DNA from 2 places in the Pseudomonas sp. HY7a-MNA-CIBAN-0227 genome. Region 1 is predicted to be linked to the other one. Evidence: riboswitches for the same ligand, from Rfam matches in the RefSeq annotation. Region 1 holds a riboswitch; the other holds the start of a gene.

Region 1 (9,111 bases):
TTCCTGCACATTCTCCAACCCCGCCCAGCGCAACAACGAACTGCAAGCGGCCGGAGTCTCAAACAACCCATGCAGATAAGTACCAAGAATCTGCCCGTCGGCACTTTGCGCACCCTCCCTACGACCGTCATCCAAAACCACCGCCGGCCGCGACAAGGCACTGCCACTGGTCACACCCGCATGAATCTCATAACCACTGACCTCAGCGTCTTCCAACAGCAACCGCCCGCGAACATTGCGCAGCTGCTTCTCTTCTTCCAGCGTCGTGCTAAACGCCAAAAGCCCCAGCCCCTCACTGGAACCGCAGGGCCCTTCCAGCCCCAACGGGTCATGCACCTGCTCGCCAAGCATCTGCAACCCACCGCAAATCCCCAACACCTTGCCGCCATAGCGCAAGTGCCGGCCCAGCGCCACGTCCCAACCATTGGCCCGCAAATAGGCCAAGTCGCTACGTACGCTTTTCGACCCCGGCAAGATAATCAGGTCAGCCGCAGGAATCGCCTGCCCCGGCCCGACAAACTGCAAATCCACCTGGGGATGCAGCCGCAGCGGATCAAAATCCGTGTGATTGCTGATACGCGGCAATACCGGCACCACTACCTTGAGCACCTGCGCCGCCTTGTCGATCTGACGCTGGTCGATGCCGTCTTCGGCCTCCAGGTGCAAATCCAGCACGTAAGGCAGAACACCCACCACCGGCTTGCCGGTGCGTTCTTCCAGCCAGTCCAGCCCAGGTTGCAGCAGCGCGATATCGCCACGAAAACGGTTGATGATGAAACCCTTGACCCGCGCCTGCTCCGAAGGCGACAGCAATTGCAGCGTCCCTACCAAATGAGCAAACACCCCGCCGCGATTGATATCGGCGATCAACAGCACCGGGCAATCCACCGCCTCGGCAAAGCCCATGTTGGCGATGTCGTTGGCTCGCAGATTGATCTCGGCGGGTGATCCGGCACCTTCCACCATCACCACCGGATACGCCGCGCTCAAGCGGGCATGGGACGCCAACACCGCTTGCATGGCGATGGCCTTGTAGTCGTGATAAGCCACCGCATTCATGGTGGTGACGGCCCGGCCATGGATGATGACCTGCGAACCGGTGTCGCTATTGGGTTTGAGCAGCACCGGGTTCATATCGGTGTGAGGCGCCAGCTTCGCCGCCTGGGCCTGGACCGCCTGGGCCCGGCCAATCTCGCCGCCCTCGGCAGTCACCGCGCTGTTGAGCGCCATGTTCTGCGGCTTGAACGGCACCACCGCCACGCCCTGGCGTACCAGCCAGCGGCACAAGGCGGCGACCAAGGTGCTTTTGCCGGCATCGGACGTGGTGCCCTGCACCATCAAGGTACTCATGATGCTTGCTTGTACGCGGTGAGCGCTTGTTCCAGGCGCAGCCAGTCAGCATCGGTACCCGGTAGCCCAAAGCGCAGGCTGCTGTCGTGGACAAACAGGCGCAGCAGAATACCGCGCTGGGCCATAAATTCGTGCAGGTGCTCGGCGCGGTCGGTAATCAACCACTGGAACAGCGCGCAGCCGCCTTGCGGTCGCAGGCCATGACGCTCCAGCAGTTCAAACAGACGCTGGCTGGCTTCTTCGCAGCGCAGGCGCTGGCGCGTATGGCCGGCGACATCCTTAAGGCACACCTGGCCCAACATCCGCGTCGGCCCGCTGACCGCCCATGGCCCGACTTGTTCAGCAAGCAACTTGAGCAACTTGCGCTCGGCCAGGACAAAGCCCAGTCGAACCCCGGCCAGGCCAAAAAACTTGCCGAACGAGCGCAATACGATCAAGCCCACCTGATGGCTCTGGCTCGCCAGGCTTAACTGTGGGGTGTTGTCCATAAAGGCCTCATCCACCACCAGCCAGCCGCCGCGTTGGGCCAGGCGTGCGTGCCAGTCCAGCAGGCGTTGCGGCGTGAGGCTCAGGCCGGTGGGGTTGTTGGGATTGACCACCACCAGCACGTCAAGGCTGTCGAGGAAGAAGTCCACTTCCTGCTCCAGCACTTCACGCACGATATAACCGGCGCGGCGCCAGGCTTCGGCGTGCTCGGCATAGCACGGCGACAGCACGCCGACCTTGTCCGAACGACGCAGACGCGGCAGCAATTGGATTGCGGCCTGGGAACCGGGCACCGGCAGCACCTGGGCGGCGCCGTAGTACTCGCAGGCGGCCGCCTCCAGGCCATCATCGGTTTCCGGCAGGCGCGCCCAGGCCCGTAGCGGGACCTCGGGGATCGGCCAGGGCCAGGGCGCCAGGCCGCTGGATAGGTCCAGCCAGTCGGCCTCGCTGATGCCGTATTGCATCGCTGCCTTGCGCAGCCGACCACCGTGCTCAAGCATAAAATTCAGCCCCCACACACAGAATCAACAACCATAGCCACACGCCGCGCTGCACCAGTTGCCAGCCTTGGTCGATGGAGTCGGCACTCGCCGGCACACCTTCGCCCAATTGCGGACGCTGATGCAGTTCGCCGTGATAAATCGCTGCCCCGCCCAACTCGACACCCAGGGCACCTGCGCCCGCCGCCATCACCGGACCGGCGTTGGGGCTGTCCCAGGTTGGGCCTTGAGTGCGCCAGCACTTGATCGCCAGCCGAGTTTTGCCCAGTAGCGCGTAGGTCAACGCCACCAACCTTGCGGGAATATAGTTGAGCAGATCGTCGATCTTCGCCGCAGCCCAGCCAAAACGTTCAAAACGTTGGTTGCGATAACCCCACATGGCATCCAGGGTATTGCTCAAGCGATAGAGCACCACGCCGGGCACGCCGGCGATGACAAACCAGAACAGCGCGGCGAACACCGCATCGCTGCCGTTTTCCAATACCGATTCGGTGGCGGCGCGTGCAACTTCGGTGTGGTCCAACTCGCTGGTTTGGCGGCTGACCAGATAACCGACGCGCTTGCGCGCCTCGTCCAGGTCATCACTGCGCAGGGCCTGGGCCACGGGCGCCACGTGTTCGCCAAGGCTGCGCATGCCGAGGGCGCAATACAACGCGAGGATCTCGATCACCCAACCCACATACGGCGCCCACGACAAGGCCGTGGCCAGTAGGGTCAGCGGCACCACCGCGATCACCCAGGCGGTCACGCCATGGCTGCGCCAGCCACGGCCACCCGAGTTGAAACGCTGCTCGATCCGCCCGGCGAAATTACCGAATGCCACCAGCGGATGCCAGCGCCTGGGTTCGCCCAGCAGCGCATCCAGCGCCACGGCAGCGACACTCAGCAAGGCCACACTCATTGACTCACTCCCCAATAATTCTCATACAGCATGTCCCTCAATGGACGCGGTTCGGTCCAGCCTTCCAGCTGCAACATCGGTGCCGGGTAGAACTCGGCCACCGGGCCCAGACACAGCACCGCCAGGGGCTTGGCGCCCGCCGGCAAACCCAGCAGATCGGCCAGGGCCTGGGGCTCGAACAACGACACCCAGCCCATACCCAGCCCTTCGACCCGGGATGCCAGCCATAGATTCTGGATCGCGCAGGACAAGGACGCCATGTCCATTTCCGGCAAGGTGCGACGGCCGAAGATATGCCGTTCGCGGTCATCCATCAGCGCGGCCACCAGCACCTCGGCGCAATCATTGATGCCTTCGACCTTGAGCTTCATAAACTGGTCGGAACGCTCGCCGAGGGCTTCGGCGGTGCGAATACGCTCTTCTTCCACCAGTTGCTGAATCTTGCCCCGCAGGCCGCGGTCACTGATGCGGATGAAACGCCACGGTTGCATCAGGCCGACGCTGGGTGCCTGGTGGGCGGCTTGCAGCAAACGGTGAAGCAGCTCGGGAGCGACGGTGCCGCCGCTGAAGTGGCGCATGTCGCGGCGTTCGGCGATGGCCCGGTAGACGGCTTCGCGGTCGGCCTGGGGGAAGGTGTTGTCGGTCATGGCCTCATTGCGGGCAAGCCCGCTCCCACATTGGTTTGGGTGTCTGGCACAAATAACGCTGCAATCGCTGTCGGGTTGGACGGGAAATAAAAGTGCACATAAGAGGCGGTCATCCGTCCCTGCCGATAAACCGCCTCGGCGCCGCGTCCGCCGTTGGGGCTCAGGCCCCGGGCAATCGGCTGCCATTGGGTGCTGGTCAGGGAATGATGGTAGGTGTGGCCACGCAGAACGCCTTCGGGCAAATCGACACTTTGCAGCGCCAGGGCGGCCAGGCGCTTTTGCATCACAGCATCGCCCTGAAGCAGTCCGAGTAATTCGGCGCGGGTGCCATCGACATCGGTGAGCGAGTCCAGCAAATACAGCATACCGCCGCATTCGGCCAGCAAGGGCTTACCGGCGCCATGGTGGGCGCGGATGGCGGTCAGCATCGAAGTGTTTTGCGACAACGCCAGGTGATGCAGTTCCGGATAACCGCCGGGCAGGTACAGGCTGTCCGCTTCTGGCAGTTCACAATCATGAATCGGCGAGAAGAAGCGCAGCTCGGCGCCCATCGCTCGCAACAAGTCGAGGCTGGCGCCGTAGGTAAAGGCAAAGGCTTCGTCACGGGCAACGGCAATCCGTACACCGGCCAGCAACGGTTCGGCCTCTATCGGCTCAGGCGCAGCGAACTCTACCGGCGGCGGCAGCGCTACCTCGCAACTGCTACCCAACGCTTGCGCGGCAGCATCCAGGCGCAGATCCAGGTCATTCAATTCGCTGGCTTGCACCAGCCCAAGATGACGACTCGGCAGCTCGATACCGGTCTCCCGCGACAATGCGCCGTACCAGCGCAGGCCTTCGGTAAGGCTACCTTCCAGCAACTGCGCATGACGCAAGGTGCCGACGCGATTGGCCAGCACCCCGGCGAACGGCAGATCAGGCTGGTAACGGGCTAGCCCCAAGGCCAAAGCGCCAAAGGTCTGGGCCATGGCCGTGCCGTCGATTACCGCCAGCACCGGCACGCCAAAATGCCGCGCCAGGTCAGCGCTGGACGGCGTGCCGTCGAACAGGCCCATGACGCCTTCGATCAAAATCAGGTCGGCCTCCCCCGCCGCTTCCCACAACAGCCGCCGACTTTCCTGCTCGCCGACCATCCACATGTCCAATTGATAGACCGGCGCACCGCTGGCGCGCTCGTGGATCATCGGGTCGAGAAAGTCCGGGCCGCACTTGAACACGCGGACCTTGCGCCCAAGATTGCGGTGCAAGCGGGCCAGTGCGGCGGTGACGGTGGTTTTGCCCTGGCCTGACGCGGGTGCGGCGATCAGAACTGCGGGGCAGTGACGGGACTGCTTCAAAGTTCGATGCCCTTCTGTGCCTTGATACCGGCCTGGAACGCGTGTTTGAGCACGCCCATTTCAGTGACGGTGTCGGCCATTTCAATCAGTTCCGGCTTGGCACCGCGACCGGTGACCAGTACGTGCTGCATCGGCGGGCGGGCTTGCATGTCGCTGAGGACCTGGTCCAGGTCGAGGTAGCCGTGCTTGAGGGCGATGTTCAACTCATCCAGCACCACCAGGCCGATGGACGGGTCGCGCAGCATTTCCTGGGACACCACCCAGGCGGCTTCGGCGGCTGCAATATCACGCTGGCGGTCCTGGGTTTCCCAGGTAAAGCCTTCGCCCATCACATGGAAACGCACTTGCTCGGGGAAGCGGCGGAAGAACAGCTCTTCACCGGTGCTATTGCGGCCCTTGATGAACTGCACCACACCGCACTGCAGGTCGTGGCCCATGGCCCGGGCCAGCATGCCAAAGGCTGAACTGCTCTTGCCTTTGCCGTTGCCGGTGAGCACCAGCAGCAATCCGCATTCGTTCGGTGAATTGGCAATGCGCTCGTCGATCACCGCTTTTTTGCGCAGCATGCGCGCCAGGTGGCGTTCGTCACGATCGGGGGATTCAGTCATGGCAGCTCTCCGTTGGGGCTGGACAAAAACGGCGGGCAGGAAAAGAGAAAACAAACAGCCAAGCATCGCCCACCGTGATGCTGTTGGATGAATCAGGCCGGTCTCCGGGCTCATGAGTGGCGTTGCGCGCCGAGGGTGCGCCTTCCCATATCGCGGGGCGATACAGTGGCGAAAGCACCGTCTTGACTCATTTACCGTTGCGGGGGCAGCGCCGGGATCGTGGCTTCACTGTGTACAAGTGCGCTCACTCACCGGCTTCCCTGTTTCACTCTGTTGACGCACACGCCACAGAGCACCTGAAACAAGCGGCGAAGGTTAGTGGGTTGGGGGTGGAGCGTCAATTAAAGCTGGCGGCGCACTTGAACCATCGCAGCGCGTCGTGCCTCTATGACTACAGGTATTGAGGAGAAAAACATGCATAAGACCCGACTCGCCTTACTCATCATGGTCGCTGGCACCCTGGCCGCTTGCGGTGATAGTTCCACCTTGCAAGTGTCCGACGGCACCGGGCCCTCACCCAAGCTTCCGGAACCGAACAAAACCCTGATCCCCACCGTGAATATCGCCCCGGCGATCGGTTGGCCGGACGGCGTCAAGCCCACTGCGGCGGCCGGCACCCAGGTGGCAGCGTTCGCCGAAGGCCTGGATCACCCGCGCTGGCTGTACGTACTGCCCAATGGTGATGTGCTTGTGGCGCAAACCAACGCACCGCCCAAGCCGGACGACTCCAAGGGCATTCGCGGCTGGGTGATGGGCAAGGTCATGGGCCGAGCCGGCGCTGGCGTGCCGAGCCCGAACCGCATCACCCTGCTGCGGGACGCCGACCACGATGGCGTCGCTGAAACCCGCACGGTGTTCCTGGAAAACCTCAACTCGCCGTTCGGCATGACCCTGGTGGGCAACGACCTGTACGTCGCTGACTCGGACAAGCTGTTGCGCTTCCCTTATCAGCCAGGCGAAACCTCCATCAAGGAGGCTGGCACCAAGGTCGTCGACCTGCCGGGCGGCCCTCTGAACCATCACTGGACCAAAAACGTGGTGGCCAGCAAGGATGGTAACAAGCTGTACGTCAGCGTCGGCTCCAACAGCAACGTCGCGGAAAACGGCCTGGAAGCGGAGCAAGGTCGGGCGGCGATTTGGGAAGTAGACCGCGCCACCGGCCAGCACCGCATCTTCGCCTCTGGCCTGCGCAACCCCAACGGCATGGCTTGGGAACCGCAAAGCGGAAAACTGTGGACGGCGGTCAACGAACGGGATGAAATCGGTAGCGACCTGGTGCCGGACTACATCACCTCGGTCAAGGATGGCGGCTTCTATGGCTGGCCGTTCAGCTACTACGGCCAGCACGTCGATGTGCGCGTGACCCCACAAGACCCGGACCTGGTGGCCAAGGCCATTGCACCAGACTATGCGGTCGGCCCGCACACTGCATCACTGGGCCTGACCTTCGCCGAGGGCAGCAAGTTGCCAGCACCGTTCAGTAACGGCGCGTTTATCGGCCAGCATGGCTCGTGGAATCGCAAGCCTCACAGTGGTTACAAAGTGATCTTTGTGCCGTTTGAAGCGGGCAAGCCAAAAGGGCAACCGGTGGATGTACTGACCGGGTTCCTCAACAGCGATGAGAAAGCCATGGGCCGGCCAGTGGGCGTGGTGATCGATCAGCAGGGGGATTTGCTGGTGGCCGATGATGTGGGGAATAAAGTGTGGCGGGTGTCGGCGGCTAAATAACCGGGTAGCAAGCCTCAAGCTGCAAGTGGCCGTTGCGCGCCTTCTTGCAGCTTAATAGCTGCTTCTTAGGGATTACGCGCCAGATGTTCCGGCGGCAATACCCGCTTGGCGCTCAGGTACGCACTCTGCCAATACGCCTTGGATAGCGTGTCCAGCTTCACCGTACCGCCCGTTTGCGGGGCATGCACAAAGCGCCCTTCGCCCACATAGATTCCCGCGTGGCTGACCTGCGAGCCGCCATTGGTGGCAAAAAAGAGTAGGTCGCCGGTTTGCAGGGCGTCTTCACTCACATCCTGAGCACGCATCACGATCAGTTCGCGGGTGGTGCGCGGCAAGGAGATACCGGCAGCGTCACGGTAGACAAAACCAATCAGGCCGCTGCAATCAAACCCCGAGTCCGGCGTATTGCCGCCCCAGCGATAAGGCGTGCCGACCAGGCCCAACGCACGAAAAAGCACGTCTTCGGCAGCCGGAGAAAAGGCTTGGGTGGAATAGTTGAACACCGGCTTGGGCTTGACGGCCACGGGAGGTGGACGACTTGCGCAGGCGCTGAGCAGCGCGGCGCAAATGAGAAGAATTAGGCGGGCCGAGGTCGACATGGGCAGAGCGATCCTGATCTGGATGCGGCTTTCGTTGCCGAAGGCTGAAAACCAGACCGCGCAAGCAAAGCTCGCGCGATCAGTTCACAACAATATCCAAGGATTCTAGCGCTTACACATCAAACTTCAAGTATCACTTTAACTTTACTTGCGGGAGGTAACGGTAGTCGGGGCCATGGCCAGGGCGCGCTTGGCTTCGATAAAGGTCTTGCTCCAGTAACTGTCGCCCAACTTATCGACCCGAACGCCACCGCTACGACGGCTGCTGGAGTGGATAAATTGATCATCGCCCAGGTAAATACCGGCGTGACTGACGCGACCACGACCATTGGTACTAAAGAAAAGCAGATCACCAGGCTTGAGGTTGTTGCGCGCGACCAACGGTGCATCAACGTTGATCATTTCACGAGTGGAACGCGGCAGGTTCATGCCGGCCTCTTCGCGAAACAGGTAACCGATGAAACCGCTGCAATCGAAACCGGCTTCAGAAGTACCGCCAAAACGGTAACGGGTACCGACCAGAGACAGGCCGCGTTCGAGGATGCTGTCGGCCAGAACTGGAAGCTGATAAGGCTTGCTGTCGGAAAATTCAGCCAGTTCTTTTTCTGTCGCTACTTCTTCTGAATAGACAGCTTCCTGGTAAGCAGTGGAAGACTGCGCAGCGACAAATTTTTGTTGATTGTGTTGTTGAGGCTTTTGCTGCTCAGCCACCTGTTGAGGGTGGGTGGCGCAACCAAACAACAGGGTAACGAGTGCGAGAGGCACGAGGGGTGCGAAGCGATTTAGCATGGGCACGACCGTGGCTGGATGTGTAAAGAAGCCGAGACTATGCCTTCTATCATATCGATTTGCAAATTCAATCGTGATCCATGTGACTTCTTGTTTGGGCTATGACATCTAAGCCCTTAAACCCCTACAAGACCCTTTTGCGTGGCCAAACAGGCTAAAACGCAAG
Region 2 (9,111 bases), on a different contig from region 1:
GTGAGGATCAGCAGGTCGTTGTTGCCCTTGATGTCGCTTGGCCAATCGGCGAAGCGTTTGCCACGGTAGTCCTCTTCCTCCAGTTTGTAGCTCTGGATCATCGTGCCCATACCACCATCGAGGATCAGGATGCGTTCCTTGAGGGCTTGGTGAAGGGCTTGCAGACGAGCGCTACGATCGGACATGGGACTACTCTGGTCAGGCATTACGGAGGGCGTGGATCATAGCAAACCTGTGCGCTTTTAGAGCATGTTCAGCTTTTGCATGAATATCGCTCATGTTGGGCGAGGGTGCAGGTCGGTAGAATCACCGGGATTTTCACCGTATGCATTAAATCGGGACCGGAAACATGTCACTTCGCCTCATCATCAGCGTCGTTCTTGCGCTGATCGCCAGCAGCACACAGGCACAAGGTCCCGCGCAGAGCCTTTCCTATATCCGTGATATCCAGCCGATTTTCACCGAGAAGTGCGTGGCCTGCCATGCCTGCTACGACTCGGCCTGCCAGCTCAACCTGGGCAGCGGCGAAGGCGCCGCACGGGGTGCGAGCAAGGTTGCGGTCTACGACGGTGAGCGCAGCCAGGCTTCGCAGCCCACGCGCTTGTTTTACGATGCGTTCGGCAAGGCGCAGTGGAAGGCGCTGGGTTTCGGTTCGGTTTTGGACGCCCAAGGCAGCCAGGCGGCGTTGATGGCGCGGATGCTCGACCTGGGCCACAAGACGCCATTGGCGCCCAATGCCAAGTTGCCCGCCGAGATTGTGCTGGGCCTGAACCGGGAAAACATGTGCCCGCTGCCGGAGGAGTTCGATGCCTATGCCAGCGACCACCCCAAGGAAGGTATGCCCCTGGCAGTCACTGGCCTGACCAACCAGCAGTACCAAACCCTGCAACGCTGGTTGGCCTCCGGTGCGCCCATCGATGAACAAGGGCTGGCGCCGAGTGCCCAGGAAGCCTTGCAAGTACAGCAATGGGAAAACCTGCTCAATCAGCCCGGTGCGCGGGAAAGCCTGGTGGCGCGCTGGCTCTACGAGCATCTGTTCCTTGCCCATATCTATTTAGAGGGCGGCGAACCGGGGCATTATTTCCAGTGGGTGCGCTCGCGTACGCCCAGCGGCCAGCCGATTGACCTGATCAACACCCGCAGGCCCAATGACGACCCGGGCATCCAGGTGTACTACCGTTTGTGGCCGGTGCAAGGGGTTATCGTCCACAAGACGCATATCACGTACCCGTTCAGCGCCGAGAAAATGGCCTGGATCAAGGCGCTGTTCTACAGCGGCGACTGGCAGGTCCACGCGCTACCTGGCTATGGTCCTGCACGCCGGGCCAATCCGTTCGAGACCTTCGAGGCCATCCCGGCCAAGGCGCGCTACCAGTTCATGCTGGATAACGCGGAATACTTCGTGCGCACCTTTATTCGCGGGCCGGTATGCCGTGGGCAAATCGCCACGGACGTGATCCGCGACAACTACTGGACCCTGTTCCAAGACCCTGAGCACGACCTGTACATCACCGACGCCAGTTATCGCGGCCAGACCACTCCGTTGCTGGCGATGCCGGGGCAGAACGACGATGTGGGCAGTGTGTTGAGCCTGTGGCGGGCCTACCGCGACAAGCGCAACGAATACGAAGCCCTGCGCCGGGACAGCTACGCGGATCTGCCGCCGCCGAGTTGGTCGAGCCTGTGGACGGGTAATGACAATGCCTTGCTGTCGGTCTTCCGCCATTTCGACAGCGCGTCAGTGAACAAGGGCCTGATCGGCGAAGTACCGCAAACGATGTGGTTGTTCGACTATCCGCTGCTGGAGCGGACCTATTACCAGTTGGCGGTCAACTTTGACGTGTTCGGCAATGTCTCCCACCAGGCGCAGACCCGGCTGTATTTCGACCTGATCCGCAACGGCGCCGAGCAGAACTTCCTGCGCTTGATGCCCGCCGATTCCCGGGATGGATTTCTCGATGACTGGTACCAGAACAGCGGCAAGGTCAAGCTGTGGCTGGACTATGAGGCTATCGATAATGACAAACCCAGCGGGCTGAAGCTGGATGAGAAGGACCCCAAGCGCGATTTTGCCAACCAGTTGCTCGCCCGTTATGGCGACCTCAATGCCAGCCCTGACCCGATCAACCGCTGCATCAGCGCGTACTGTTCGCGGCCCGCAATTGATCCGGCGTTGCGAGACGCCGAGCAGGCGTTGAGTCGCCTGACCTCCCGACCTGCGGCGGGCCTCAAGGTGATCGAGCAACTGCCTGAAGCAACGATGTTGCGCATCGAGACCCGTAGCGGCAAGCGCGAGGTCTACAGCCTGTTACGCAATCGCGCCCATAGCAACGTAGCGTTCATGCTCGGTGAGGCCTATCGCTATCAGCCTGGTCTGGACACCCTGACCATTTATCCCGGCGTACTCAGCAGCTATCCGAACTTCATATTCAATATGGCTGCCGAAGACGTGCCCGAGTTCGTCGAAGACATGGAACACGCCAAGGATGCCAAGCGGTTTGAGAGAATTGTCGACCGCTGGGGTGTGCGCCGCAGTCATCCGCAGTTTTGGCTGTATTTCCACGACTTGTCGCAGTACATCCGTGAAACAACGCCGATGGAAGAGGGCGTATTGGACATGAATCGCTATGAAAACCTTTGATTACGGCGCGTTTTCTTTTCCGACAAAAATACTAGGACTTTGTGCCTCCGCAATGATTGGCGTAAACTGCCGACAAGCCTGTGAGGATTTTCCATGACTGCCATAACCATTACCGACGCCGCCCACGATTACCTGGCTGATCTGCTGTCCAAGCAGAACACTCCAGGCATCGGTATCCGTGTCTTTATCACCCAGCCTGGCACCCAGTATGCAGAGACGTGCATTGCCTACTGCAAGCCGGGGGAAGAGAAACCCGAAGATACCGCCCTGGGGCTCAAAAGCTTCACGGCGTACATCGACGCCTTCAGCGAAGCCTTTCTTGACGATGCCGTGGTTGACTACGCCACCGATCGCATGGGCGGCCAGTTGACCATCAAAGCGCCTAACGCCAAGGTGCCGAGCGTCAACGCCGACAGCCCGGTCAACGAGCGTATCAACTATTACCTGCAAACCGAGATCAACCCTGGGTTGGCCAGCCACGGCGGCCAGGTCAGCCTGATCGACGTAGTGGATGACGGTATTGCCGTGTTGAAATTCGGCGGCGGTTGCCAGGGCTGCGGCCAGGCGGACGTGACCTTGCGCGAAGGCATCGAGCGCACCTTGCTTGAGCGGGTTCCCGAGCTCAAGGGTGTACGTGATGTGACTGACCACACGCAGAAAGAAAACGCCTACTACTAAGGTGTTCGCTGCGAGCATGAAAAACGGCGCCCCGTGAGCGCCGTTTTTTTATGAGCTTAATTCAACGGGTTATATGGGTTTTGTAATAATTAGGGTTAAGTGTGGGGGGAAGGTTTGCCTGCGATAGCCATAGGTATCTATACCTCTCTTGAGGTTACTGATGGCTGGGGGCAGATTTGAGTACATATCCGTTGCTGCGGTAATGGCTGCTTAGGGTTACGCCCTTACGGCGTGTCACTTTGCAAAAGCGGCAAAGTAACCAAAACGCTCCTGCCCTACCTATCGGCGCCTCGCCTAGGCTCGGCGTACCCGAACGAAGGCATTGCTCCGTGGGTCGCCGCGATGGGCCATCCCTGGCCCAGCGCGACTAAACCGGCATCCTTGCCGGTTTACCCACTGCGTAACACCTGCGTTCGGCCTCTGGTTTTATGGGCAGGCAGATCAAGAGCCATCCGTTTTTCTGTAGGAGCGAGGGGGACGCCTAGTTCTTGCTCGCGAAGAACCTGAGGGCGCCGCGGTGATTCAGGATGCCAGCGTCATCGTTAACGACCATCGCGAGCAAGCTCGCTCCTACAGGTGGCAGTAGATCCGCTCTTGCTTTTCACCACTCAGCTCGGCTACCAGGCCGCCGTGCTTTTGCTTTTGATCTTAGGCGCCCCGTTAACCACGATGGCTGAACGCAGGTATTGATCCGTGGGTAAACCGGCAGGACGCCGGTTTAGCCGCGCTGGGCCAAGGATGGCCCATCGCGGCGGCCCACGGAGCAATGCCGGAGTGAAGGCATGCCGAGCCTAGGCGAGGCACCAAGTGGTGGGGCAAGAGCCTTTTGGTTACTTTTGGGCTCTTTTCAAAAGTGACACGCCGTAAGGGCGTAACCCTAAGCCGCCCTGACTAAAATAACGGATATGTACCCAACCCAACCCAACCCACAGGGTTTTGCATTAGCATCCGGGAATACTCAAGGCCGATATAAGTGCGCATGACCTGCACGATACAACGATGACTCGCTGAAACCGTCACTGGCCAACACCCGGCCCACCACAATCAACGCCGTCCGCCTGAATCCCTTGGCCGCTACCTTTTCGGCAATATCCGCCAACGTACCGATAACCCAATCCTGATCTGGCCAGGTTGCGCGATGCACCACGGCAATCGGGCAGTCGGCGCCGTAGTGAGGCAGCAGTTCAGCGACGATCTTCTCCAGATGATTGACCCCCAGATGAATCGCCATAGTCGTACCGTGGCTGGCCAGACTATTAAATGACTCTCCCGCTGGCATCGCAGTTTTATCGGCATAGCGGGTCAGGATCACACTCTGGGCGATATCCGGCAGGGTCAGTTCAGCCTCCAGCAGCGCCGCACAGGCGGCCACGGCTGTCACGCCCGGAATGATCTGGAAGGGAATGCCCAGCTCCCGCAGGCAGCGAATCTGCTCGCCAATCGCACCATACAAGCTCGGGTCGCCGGAATGCACCCGTGCCACGTCCTGGCCTTTTTCGTGGGAGGCCTTGATCAAACCGATGATCTGCTCAAGGTGTAATTCGGCGCTGTTGATCACCTGTTCGGCCTGATGGCCTTCCAGCACGGCGGCCGGTACCAGTGAGCCTGCATAAATGATCACCGGGCAGTTGCGAATCAGCCGCTGGCCCTTGACGGTAATCAGTTCGGGATCGCCGGGGCCTGCGCCGATGAAAAAGACGGTCATGACGGTTTCCTATGCAAAAAAACAAGCGTGCAAGGCTTCAGATGAAGATTGCTCATGATCAAGGCTGGCGATTATCGAGATTTTAGCCGCAACTAGCTAACGCAAAGGTGGCCTGGGCGTTTTTCTGACGGGTGATCAGCAGTCTCGCCGACCCCTGGGCCAAGTGTTCAGCCAAGGCCAGGGCGGCACTTTCGGCAACGCCATGGCAGCCGGTATGGGTGAAGGCGATAGCCGACTTGTGGCTCAACCGGGGTTCATAAAGTGCCAATTGCCCGGCACTGAAAAACTGCAGCGGCAGGTTCAAGGCCTTGGCCAATGCCAACAGCCCCGGTTCATCCTGTTTGAGATCAATACTGGCCAGCGCAGTGATGTGTTGGCGATCGATGCCGCCCTCGTTGAGGGCCTTGTTGAACAGGGCAAGCAGGGTGTCAGTGTCGCAGCCACGCTGGCAACCCAGGCCGACCACCAGGGTCGGGGCTGTGTTGTCAGTGGTCATGCCGAGTATTGATCGTCACGGTTACGGCGAAACAGCCAGGCGCTGATCAGGCCCAGGGCCAGCCAGAAGGCAACGTTGGTCAATTGCGAGGCAATCTTGAACTGCGTTTCCAGCGCTTCAGGAGCCAGCATTGAATGGGCTTCCGGTTGCGGTGCGCCAATCACATGGGGCACCGCCAGGATTGCTACGCCCAACACTTTCAGCAGCCAGTTGCGACCGAACACGATCAACGCAATACCGGCGGCAGTGGAACCGGCCGTGCCGATCCACCAGATTTGCCGTTGCGCCAGGTCAGCCGCAGCGGTGCCCGGCAGTTCCGGTGGCAAGCCAAGGGTTGGCGCCAGGACGAAGGTTGCGTAACCGGCCAGGCCCCACAGCAGGCCCTGAGCGGTGCGGGTTGGCGCACACAAGGTGTAGAGGCCGGCCAGCATCAGCGCGAAGCCTACCGCGACCACCAGGTTGCCGCCCGTGGTGGACAGCACGCGCTGCCAGCCGTTTTCCGGCTCCCAGGCTTCGGCGTCGTGGCTGTGAGTGGCAGCGGTGCCGTTGGCATGTTCATGTACTTCGACAGCGGCCGTGACGTTTTCGAAGGTTTCCGCCTGGAGAATCAGCGGCGCGACCCAGAAGCTTTGCAGCAGGGTCAGCAACAGGGCAGCCAGCAGGCCAGTGAACCCTGCGGTTTGGGCAATTCGCTTGATCATGTCGGCAGGTCTCAATGGCACGGGAACGCGGCGCTGTGGCGGGTATCGTGGGCGGCGTTGTGCACGGCCTCGATATGGGAGAAGCCGGCGAAATACACCAGGCACGCGCCCAGAATCGACGCACCGATGGCGGCGGTCAGGCGTTGGCTCAAGGTGGCGGTGTTGCTTGCGGTATGCGAGGTGCTGCTGATGATCGACATGGCACGTCCCTTTCGAGTGTCAGGGTGAAACGAGCGCATGAAAACCCTGCGAGCCAGGCACGCAGGGTTCTGAACAGCGCCCGCCCACCGCGGGTTTGTTATTTGATTGATCGGGCCGGTCTCCGGGCTTGCGAGGGGGCTCTTGAAAAGAGTCGACCTAAAAGCATCGCCTTCCCATGCCATCTCGGCACAGTGGATCTGATGCTTCGCTCGCTTACCGTTGCGGGGGCAGCACCGGACTGGTCATGGCTTGAGTCAAGCACATGATTTACCGGTTTCCCGTTTCACCCTGTGAAGGGCACCCGAAACAAGATGTGTAGGAGAGCATGGGCGAGGGATGGTAGTCAAATTGGCCGAGCCCCTGTAGCCTTGCGCTTTCGAGGTTCTTCGGCCCAGGTCGAAGCTAAGAAGGGAACGCGGTTGATGCCGCGGCTGCCCCCGCAACTGTAAAGGGTTGATCTGACTGCCACGCCACTGCCTGAACAAGGCGGGAAGGCGCAGCCAGCGCCAGTCGCAAGACCGGCAAGCCCCAAGCCAGGAGACCTGCCTCGCTACGATTCTTAACTTTCAACCGGGCGGGGTGATCCGGTGGCGAAATGGGCTTCTGCGCGCCGCCGCAGGGCCAATCGTCCCGTATGCCCGCCACCTTGCCAAAGGGCATCCGATGAAAACACTGGCCAAACTCCCCGTCACCATCGTTACCGGCTTTCTCGGTTCGGGTAAAACCACCTTGTTGCGCCATATGCTCGACAACGCTCAGGGCCGCCGCATCGCCGTGATCGTCAACGAGTTCGGCGAGCTGGGCATCGACGGTGAAATCCTCAAGCAGTGCTCCATCGGTTGCACCGAAGAAGAAGCCAACGGCCGCGTTTATGAACTGGCCAACGGTTGCCTGTGCTGCACCGTTCAGGAAGAGTTCTTCCCGGTAATGCGCGAGCTGGTAGCCCGACGCGGCGACCTCGACCACATTCTCATCGAAACCTCGGGCCTGGCCCTGCCAAAACCGTTGGTCCAGGCTTTTCAATGGCCGGAAATTCGCAGCGCCTGCACCGTGGATGCGGTGATCACCGTGGTCGACAGCCCGGCCGTGGCTGCTGGCACCTTCGCTGCGTTCCCGGATCAGGTGGATGCCCAGCGCAAACTTGACCCGAACCTGGACCACGAATCACCACTGCACGAGCTGTTCGCCGACCAACTGGCCAGCGCCGACCTGGTGATCCTCAACAAATCCGACCTCATCAGCGCCGAAGACTTGGCCCGCGTGCGCCTGGAAGTGGCTGAAGAGTTGCCGCCAGCGGTGAAGATCATCGAAGCCAGCAGCGGTCGCGTGCCATTGGACGTGTTGATTGGCCTGGGCGCCGGTTCCGAAGAACACATCGACGGCCGCCACAGCCATCACGATCATCATCACGAAGGTGAGCATGGCCACGACCATGACGCCTTCGACTCGATTTCCATCGAGCTGCCACAAGCCGACGAAAGTCTGCTGCTCGATGCCTTGACCCAACTGGTGGTCCAACACGGCATCCTGCGGGTCAAGGGCTTCGCCGCAATCCCCAACAAGCCAATGCGCCTGCTGATCCAGGGTGTGGGCACCCGTTTCGACAAGCACTTCGACCGTGCCTGGCGCGCCGATGAGCCGCGCGCCACACATCTGGTGCTGATCGGCCAGGAGCTGGACGCCACCTTGCTCGAAGCGCAATTACGCGCCGCCCTCAGCGTTTAAGCCATGCACCTGCTCAGGACCCAGCCCGGCGGTTTCGTCTCGGATGACAACATTGCCGACCTTGGACAAACCCCCGCCGACTTGGTGATCCTGTGCAGCGGCGACTCCAGCCTGGCGCTGCTGGCCGAAGCTGCCCAGCAGTTGCCCGAGGATTACCCGAGCCTGCGCCTGGCCAACCCGATGCAGGTGCAGAACCACGGCTCGGTCGACCTGTATGTCGATGAGGTGCTGCGCCACGCCAAGGTCATCCTGATTTCGCTGCATGGTGGGATCGGTTATTGGCGTTACGGTATCGAGCGTTTGGTGCAGTTGGCCGAGCGCGGCGTGCAACTGATTTTGGTGCCAGGTGACGACCGTCCAGACCCGGAACTCAGCGGCCTGAGTACCGTCAGCGCGCAAGAGCGCGATCGGCTCTGGCACTTCCTGCGCCAGGGCGGCCTGGGCAATGCGCTGGATTTCTATCGCTGCCTGGCCAACGGGTATCTGGGGCGCGACTATGGCTGGTCCGAGCCGCAAATCCTGCCGCGTACGGCGATTTATCATCCCCATAAAGCCAACGCGTGCCTGAGTGATTGGCAGGCCGACTGGCAGCCCGATCTTCCCGTGGCAGCAGTGCTGTTCTACCGCTCCCATTTGCAGGCGGCCAATACCGGCTTTATCGATGTGTTCTGCCAGCGCCTGCAGGCAGCGGGGTTGAACCCATTGCCCATGGCTGTGGCCAGTTTGAAAGAGCCCGGCTGCCTGACAGTGGTCGAGGACTTGCTGGATGAGGTCCAGGCCGCGGTGATTCTCAACACCACCGGTTTCGCCCAATCCAGCCCCGAAGCGCCGCACTTGCGACCGTTTCGCCGCAATATTTCGGTGATCCAGGCCATTTGTGCCCAGGACAACGAACCCGCCTGGCAGGCCAGCGAGCAAGGCCTTGGCCCCCGTGACCTGGCCATGCACATTGCCTTGCCGGAGC

The links. Region 1 has a riboswitch for cobalamin ahead of cobO (cob(I)yrinic acid a,c-diamide adenosyltransferase). Riboswitches for the same ligand answer to the same signal wherever they lie in the genome.
Region 2: linked by a shared signal. The riboswitch ahead of cobW (cobalamin biosynthesis protein CobW) and the one ahead of cobO (cob(I)yrinic acid a,c-diamide adenosyltransferase) in region 1 are both predicted to bind cobalamin.

Annotation. Positions count from the first base shown of each region.
Region 1 is NZ_JBEOPT010000006.1:16,161-25,271, reverse strand. It holds gene AAEZ06_RS12000 (cobyric acid synthase) at 1-1,350, opposite strand, end outside; gene cobD (threonine-phosphate decarboxylase CobD) at 1,347-2,336, opposite strand; gene cbiB (adenosylcobinamide-phosphate synthase CbiB) at 2,329-3,237, opposite strand; gene bluB (5,6-dimethylbenzimidazole synthase) at 3,234-3,884, opposite strand; gene AAEZ06_RS11980 (cobyrinic acid a,c-diamide synthase CobB) at 3,881-5,221, opposite strand; gene cobO (cob(I)yrinic acid a,c-diamide adenosyltransferase) at 5,218-5,829, opposite strand; cobalamin riboswitch at 5,908-6,144, opposite strand; gene AAEZ06_RS11970 (PQQ-dependent sugar dehydrogenase) at 6,244-7,557, shown strand; gene AAEZ06_RS11965 (C40 family peptidase) at 7,623-8,156, opposite strand; gene AAEZ06_RS11960 (C40 family peptidase) at 8,301-8,945, opposite strand.
Region 2 is NZ_JBEOPT010000011.1:50,698-59,808, forward strand. It holds gene metH (methionine synthase) at 1-185, opposite strand, end outside; gene AAEZ06_RS18615 (fatty acid cis/trans isomerase) at 350-2,641, shown strand; gene nfuA (Fe-S biogenesis protein NfuA) at 2,735-3,319, shown strand; gene cobM (precorrin-4 C(11)-methyltransferase) at 4,278-5,024, opposite strand; gene AAEZ06_RS18630 (cobalamin biosynthesis protein) at 5,107-5,520, opposite strand; gene AAEZ06_RS18635 (CbtA family protein) at 5,517-6,221, opposite strand; gene AAEZ06_RS18640 (CbtB domain-containing protein) at 6,233-6,421, opposite strand; cobalamin riboswitch at 6,518-6,742, opposite strand; cobalamin riboswitch at 6,785-6,986, shown strand; gene cobW (cobalamin biosynthesis protein CobW) at 7,086-8,147, shown strand; gene cobN (cobaltochelatase subunit CobN) at 8,151-9,111, shown strand, end outside.